Regions from separate parts of the Pantoea sp. Z09 genome, predicted to be linked through region 1. Evidence: predicted binding sites of a transcription regulator. Region 1 holds the regulator's gene; each other region holds the start of a gene.
What was found. The regulator CRP, encoded in region 1, controls carbon source genes, mostly activating them, when cyclic AMP is high. The targets are predictions, from matches to a motif close to ATGTGANNNNNNTCACAT.
Positions count from the first base shown of each region.

Region 2: a site for CRP is predicted at 1,329-1,346, ahead of garD (galactarate dehydratase). Genes of this name have one in related genera too.
Region 3: a site for CRP is predicted at 1,167-1,184, ahead of MC269_RS15070 (CdaR family transcriptional regulator). Genes of this name have one in related genera too.

Region 1 is NZ_CP092373.1:310,715-312,985, forward strand. Features, by position in the region: gene MC269_RS01385 (YccS/YhfK family putative transporter) at 1-906, opposite strand, end outside; gene crp (cAMP-activated global transcriptional regulator CRP) at 965-1,597, opposite strand; gene MC269_RS01395 (OsmC family protein) at 1,898-2,271, shown strand, end outside.
Region 2 is NZ_CP092373.1:3,011,599-3,013,869, reverse strand. Features, by position in the region: gene garD (galactarate dehydratase) at 1-1,161, opposite strand, end outside; gene MC269_RS14475 (MFS transporter) at 1,666-2,271, shown strand, end outside.
Region 3 is NZ_CP092373.1:3,136,087-3,138,357, reverse strand. Features, by position in the region: gene degP (serine endoprotease DegP) at 1-1,112, shown strand, start outside; gene MC269_RS15070 (CdaR family transcriptional regulator) at 1,282-2,271, shown strand, end outside.

The DNA of each region.
Region 1 (2,271 bases):
CTCCAGCGCGCCGAGCGGCTTCTCCATCTCGAAACGGCTCGGCAGCTGGTGATAGAGAATGGCGTCGGCCAGCGCGCGCAGCCGCGCCGAGATGATTTTGGCGTTCCAGTGTATCACCGCTTCCGCATGGCTGCGTTCTACCAGCTTTTGCACCTCTTCCGGCTGGTGCAGGCTGACGGAGATGTGCTCCTGCAGATCGAGCGCCACCTGAAAGGCGCGCGTCAGCCGTTTATGGCTGTTGTCGCGGCTGGCGGAGAGCATATGCATCTGCTGATAGCAGGTGTTGATCAGATCGACCGCTTTCTGCTGGCGCGCCAGCAGCGGCGGCAGCGCTTTTTCCGGATCGGTGAGCTGGGTCAGCAGGGTATATTTGGCGTCGCAGTAGTCCGCCAGCTCGCGGTAGATCAGGCTCAGGGTTTCGCGCATCGGCTGCTCTTTCCACAGCCAGAACCAGAACCAGTTGAAGAGCCCGTACCAGAGCGTGCCGCCGATATAGAGCAGCGGCGGCACGTAGATCGGCATGCGGCCGATCAGGCTCAGGGTAAAGATCGCCGCCACCAGCGTGCCGGAGAGCAGCCGGCCGTGCAGCGGGCTGATTTCGCCGGTGACGCCCAGCAGCAGCGGCAGCACAAAGAGCACCGCAGGCAGCGGCACCCCTTTCAGGGTCAGCAGCTGGATCAGAAAGCTGCCGAGCGCGAACAGCGAGCCGCCAACGATCAGTCGTTTGAAGAAGCGCTTATGGGGCGTATCCAGGCCCGCGACGTTGCAGCAGGCGGGAACCAGCGAGAAGAGCAGCCCTTTTTGCAGATCGCCGAACAGCCAGCCGAGCGCGACGGGAATGCACAGCACCAGCGTCTGCCGCAGAGCATAGTTAACTTCGGGGTGGTAGATGATTCGACGCCACATCACTTCGCTAAAAGCAGTAACGGCGTGACGGTAAGATCACGCCGTGAGTGAGAGGAAATCAGCGGGTGCCGTAAACGACAATGGTTTTGCCGTGTGCGGAAATCAGATTCTGGTCTTCCAACATTTTCAAAATGCGGCCCACGGTTTCACGCGAGCAACCAACGATTTGGCCAATTTCCTGACGAGTAATTTTGATTTGCATGCCGTCGGGATGCGTCATGGCGTCTGGCTGTTTCGCCAGGTTAAGCAGGGTTTGTGCAATACGTCCGGTCACGTCGAGGAAAGCTAAATTGCCCACTTTCTCCGATGTTACCTGCAGACGGCGCGCCATCTGCGATGAGAGACGCATTAAAATATCCGGGTTCACCTGGATAAGCTGGCGGAATTTCTTGTAGGAAATTTCTGCCACTTCGCACGCGGTTTTCGCGCGCACCCAGGCGCTGCGCTCCTGACCTTCTTCAAACAGGCCAAGCTCGCCGATAAAATCACCCTGATTCAGGTAAGAGAGGATCATCTCTTTGCCCTCTTCATCTTTGATCAGTACCGCAACGGAACCTTTCACGATGTAGTAGAGGGTTTCAGCCTTCTCACCCTGATGAATCAGCGTACTTTTGGATGGATATTTGTGAATATGGCAATGGGACAGGAACCATTCGAGTGTAGGGTCTGTTTGCGGTTTGCCGAGAACCATTCGCTATTATCCTCTGTTGTAATCGTGCCCAAAACGCGGGGGGATTATTCCCTGCCAGGCGATGAAAGCTTCAAGCGTTTCCCCTAAAGGAGATTATTCGGGCCTTATTTTGCGCCAGGCGCTTGATGTGTCCCGTCTTCGTCCTTAGCAAGACGAACTATTTTCAGCACTGTTTGTAGCACAGCTTTTGCCGACTGTCTTCTGTTGTCTCGCTTCAGCAAAGGGGGGATTACTCTGGATTGCTGTTTGCCAGGCGAACGCGTACTCTGGCGGCAAACGGGCTATTCTCGAGGTGGAAACATGCAGGCAAGAGTGAAGTGGGTCGAAGGGTTAACCTTTCTCGGCGAGTCGTCGTCAGGGCATCAGATCCTGATGGACGGCAACTCCGGCGATAAAGCGCCCAGTCCGATGGAGATGGTGCTGATGGCCGCGGGCGGCTGCAGCGCCATCGACGTGGTTTCTATTTTGCAGAAAGGGCGCAACGACGTGGTGGACTGTGAGGTGAAACTGACCTCTGAACGCCGCGAAGAGGCGCCGCGCCTGTTTACCCATATCAACCTGCACTTTGTGGTCACCGGCAAGGCGCTGAGCGACAAAGCCGTGGCGCGCGCGGTGGATCTCTCGGCGGAGAAGTATTGTTCGGTGGCGTTGATGCTGGGCAAGGGCGTAGAGAT
Region 2 (2,271 bases), 1.2 Mb from region 1:
CCCCGACTTGGCGATCGATCCCAGCGCTTTTTCCACTACGTTCGCCAGCCCGCCTTTTTTATTGCCGGGCGAGGGGTTGGCGCTACGGTCGGTTTTACCCTGATCGAGATAGTCGTCATACCACGCCATCTCTTCCAGCAGCCGCTTGCCGACCGCTTCATCGATCACGCGCGGCGTCAGCAGGTGGATCGCATCGCGCACTTCGGTCACTTCCGAGAACATCACCGTGGCGCCGCAGCGCACCAGCAGATCGGAGGCGAAGCCCACCGCGGGGTTCGCCGTCACGCCGGAAAAGGCGTCGCTGCCGCCGCACTGCATGCCGACCATCAGCGCCGAGGCGGGGCAGGTTTCGCGCTGACGCTGATTGAGCCGCTCAAGGTGCCTTTTCGCCACGCTGAGGATCTCCTCCACCATGGCGCCAAAGCCGATATGGCGCTCATCCTGCAGCCGCACGATGTCATTATCATCCAGCGAAATCGCCTGCACGTCGTCGGTGCCGGTCAGCAGCCGTTCCGGCTGTAATTTTTCGCAGCCGAGGCTCACCACCATGATTTCGCCGCCGAAGTTGGCGTTGAGCGCCAGGTTGTGAATGGTGCGGATCGGCACCACCGCCGCCGGCGCGTTAATCGCCACGCCGCAGCCGTAAAGATGGTTCAGCGCCACCACGCCGTCGACGTTGGGATAGCGGGGCAGCAGATCGCGCTCAATAATCTGCACCACATAGTCCACTACGCCCGCGACGCAGTGCACGCTGGTGGTGATGCCAAGCAGGTTGCGCGTGCCGACGCTGCCGTCGGCGTTGCGGTAGCCTTCGAAGGTGTAGCCCTCCAGCGGCGGCAGAGCGGGCGGCACGTTGTTCGCCAGCGGCAGGCTGGCGAGCGGCGGCGCCTCGGGCAGCGCCACCAGCGACTCGTCAATCCAGCTGCCCTGGGCGATATCGCGCAGGGCATAGCCGATCACTTCGCCGTAGCGCAGAATAGCCGCACCCTGCGCAATGGCGGCCAGCGCGACTTTGTGTCCTTGCGGCACATGCTCCGTCAGCGTCAGCCCGTCGGGAAATTGTGTGCCGGCCGGCAATCCCTGGTTGTTGACCACGATTGCGACATTGTCGTTTTCATGGACTTTGATGCAGAGCGGCGGCTCTTTGGTCATGGGGTTCATCGCTCACCTTCCAGTCATGCGCCGTACGTGGCGGCGCGTTATCGTTCTCAGAGACGCACATCGAATTTGCCAGCTTTAGTATATGGAAGGGATTTGCCCGCCGCATTGTGCAACTGAACGGCATTAAGGCGAGAAATCACCGCTTTTTGGTTCGCTTTTCCAAAAGCAAGTGAAGAGTCTCACAAAGCGCCCGCCCGCTGCTTATTTCTTAAGCATTTTGATGCCAAAAAACCGGGTTCCGTGAAGCGCGCCGCAGTCGGCTGTGCAACTGCCATATAATCCCTGTGAATCAAAGGAAATTGTCAGGCGTTCTTCCAGTGCCTCCCGCTTTTGCCCTTCCTATACTGGCTTTCGTTATTCGACGTTAGGTTATTCGTCACGACGCACTATCGGTTTGCCCCTATAAAAAAATCGCCGTGTTTAACCCGACTTCTCTCTGATACCCAACGCGATGTGTATGCAGTCAGAGCGAATGTAGCGAACGCTATATTTCAGGAGTGCATCATGAATAGTTACAGCCAGACGGCGGAAGCGGTGCAGAAGCGCACCAACGCCCGCTACTGGATCGTGGTGATGCTGTTTATCGTCACCTCGTTCAACTACGGCGACCGCGCCACCATTTCCATCGCCGGTTCCGCCATGTCGAAAGATATCGGCCTCGACTCTGTCGGTCTGGGCTACATCTTCTCGGCGTTCTCCTGGGCCTACGTCATCGGGCAGATCCCCGGCGGCTGGCTGCTGGACCGCTTCGGCTCGAAACGCGTCTACTTCTGGAGCATCTTTACCTGGTCGCTCTTTACCCTGCTGCAGGGCTTCGTCGATATCTTCAGCGGCTTCGGCATCATCGTTTCGCTGTTTCTGCTGCGCTTTATGGTTGGCCTGGCGGAAGCGCCTTCCTTCCCGGGCAACAGCCGCATCGTGGCCGCCTGGTTCCCGGCGCAGGAGCGCGGCACCGCCGTGGCGATTTTCAACTCCGCGCAATATTTCGCCACGGTGATCTTTGCGCCGATTATGGGCTGGCTGGTGGCGGAAGTGGGCTGGGCGCACGTGTTCTGGTTTATGGGCGGTCTCGGCATCATTCTCAGCTTTATCTGGCTGAAGGTGATCCAC
Region 3 (2,271 bases), 1.1 Mb from region 1:
AACAGGAAAAATTCCGCGCGCTGGGCTCCGGCGTGGTGATTAACGCTGAGAAAGGCTATGTCGTCACCAACAACCACGTTGTCGACAACGCCACCAAAATTCAGGTGCAGCTCAGCGATGGCCGTCGCTACGACGGTAAGGTGATTGGCAAAGATCCCCGTTCCGATATTGCGCTGGTGCAGCTGATCGACGCGAAAAACCTGACGGCGATTAAAATCGCCGACTCCGACAATCTGCGCGTCGGCGACTACACCGTGGCGATCGGCAACCCGTACGGCCTGGGCGAAACCGTGACCTCGGGCATCGTGTCGGCGCTGGGACGCAGCGGCCTTAACGTCGAAAACTACGAAAACTTTATTCAGACCGATGCGGCGATTAACCGCGGCAACTCCGGCGGCGCGCTGGTGAACCTCAACGGCGAGCTGATCGGCATCAACACGGCGATCCTCGCGCCGGACGGCGGCAATATCGGCATCGGCTTCGCCATTCCGAGCAATATGGTGAAAAACCTTACCGGCCAGATGGTGGAGTTCGGCCAGGTGAAACGCGGCGAGCTGGGTATTCTTGGCGCTGAGCTGAACTCCGAGCTGGCGAAAGCGATGAAGGTTGACGCGCAGCGCGGCGCCTTTGTCAGCCAGGTGCTGCCGAACTCCGCCGCGGCGAAAGCGGGCGTGAAGGCGGGCGATGTGGTGGTGTCGATGAACGGCAAGCCGCTGAGCAGTTTTGCCGCGCTGCGTGCCGAAGTCGGCTCGCTGCCGATTGGCACCAAACTGCAGCTCGGCCTGCTGCGCGACGGCAAACCGGTTAGCGTCACCGTTGAGCTGCAGCAGAGCACCCAGGATAAAGTGCAATCGGCCACCATCTACACCGGCATTGAAGGCGCCGATCTCAGCAACGACAGCGGCAGCGACAAAGGCGTGCGCGTCGACAACGTGAACCCTGGCAGCGCGGCGGCGCGCATCGGCCTGAAAAAAGGCGATGTGATCCTCGGCGTCAACCAGCAGCGCGTCGCCAACCTCGGCGAGCTGCGTAAAATCCTCGACACCAAACCCTCGGTGCTGGCGCTGAACGTCAAGCGCGGCGACAGCAGCATCTATCTGCTGATGCAGTAACGCGTTTTATCCCTCAGGCGGACTGCGGTCCGCCTTTTTTTCGCCGCGGACAGAGTGTGACCCGCGCCGCAAAATCGGTAAATCCCGCCCTGGCTCTGTGCATTTGCACAATGCCTGGCTGCGCGGCCATGCGTATGCTGTAGCTTCCTCTCTCTGTCAGGATCAACAGATGGCAACCTATCATCTTGATGCGCGCCTTGCGCAGGATATCGTGGCGCGCACCATGAAGATTATTGACAGCAATGTCAACGTGATGGATGCGCGCGGCCGTATTATCGGCAGCGGCGATCGCGAGCGTATTGGCGAATTGCACGAAGGTGCGCTGCTGGTGCTGTCGCAGGGGCGCGTGGTGGACATCGACGAGGCGGTGGCGAAGCATCTGCACGGCGTGCGGCCGGGCATCAATCTGCCGCTGCGCATCGACGGTGAGATCGTCGGCGTCATTGGCCTCACCGGCGATCCGCTGGCGCTGCGCCACTACGGCGAGCTGGTCTGCATGACGGCGGAGATGATGCTGGAGCAGACCCGACTGCTGCATATGCTGGCGCAGGACAGCCGCCTGCGTGAGGAGCTGGTGCTCAATCTGATCCGCAGCGAGACCCTGACGCCGCAGCTGACCGAGTGGGCGCAGCGTCTCGGCATCGATCTGCATCAGCCGCGCGTGGTGGCGGTGGTAGAGGTGGACAGCGGGCAGCTCGGCGTCGACAGCGCCATGTCGGAGCTGCAGCAGCTGCAAACGCTGCTCACCACGCCAGAGCGCGACAACCTGATCGCCATTGTTTCCCTGACGGAGATGGTGGTGCTGAAGCCGGCGCTGAATGCGCACGGGCGCTACGATCAGGAGGATCACCGCAAGCGCGTTGACCAGTTATTACAGCGCATGAAGGAGAGCGGCCAGGTGCGGATGCGCATTGCGCTCGGCAACTATTTCACCGGGCCGGGCAGCATCGCGCGCTCCTATCGCACCGCGCGCACCACCATGATGGTCGGCAAGCAGCGCATGCCGGATCTGCGCAGCTATTTCTATCAGGATTTGGTGCTGCCGGTGCTGCTCGACAGCCTGCGCGGCGGCTGGCAGGCGAACGAGCTGGCGCGCCCGCTGGCGAAGCTGAAGAGCATGGATAACAACGGCCTGCTGCGGCGCACGCTGGTCGCCTGG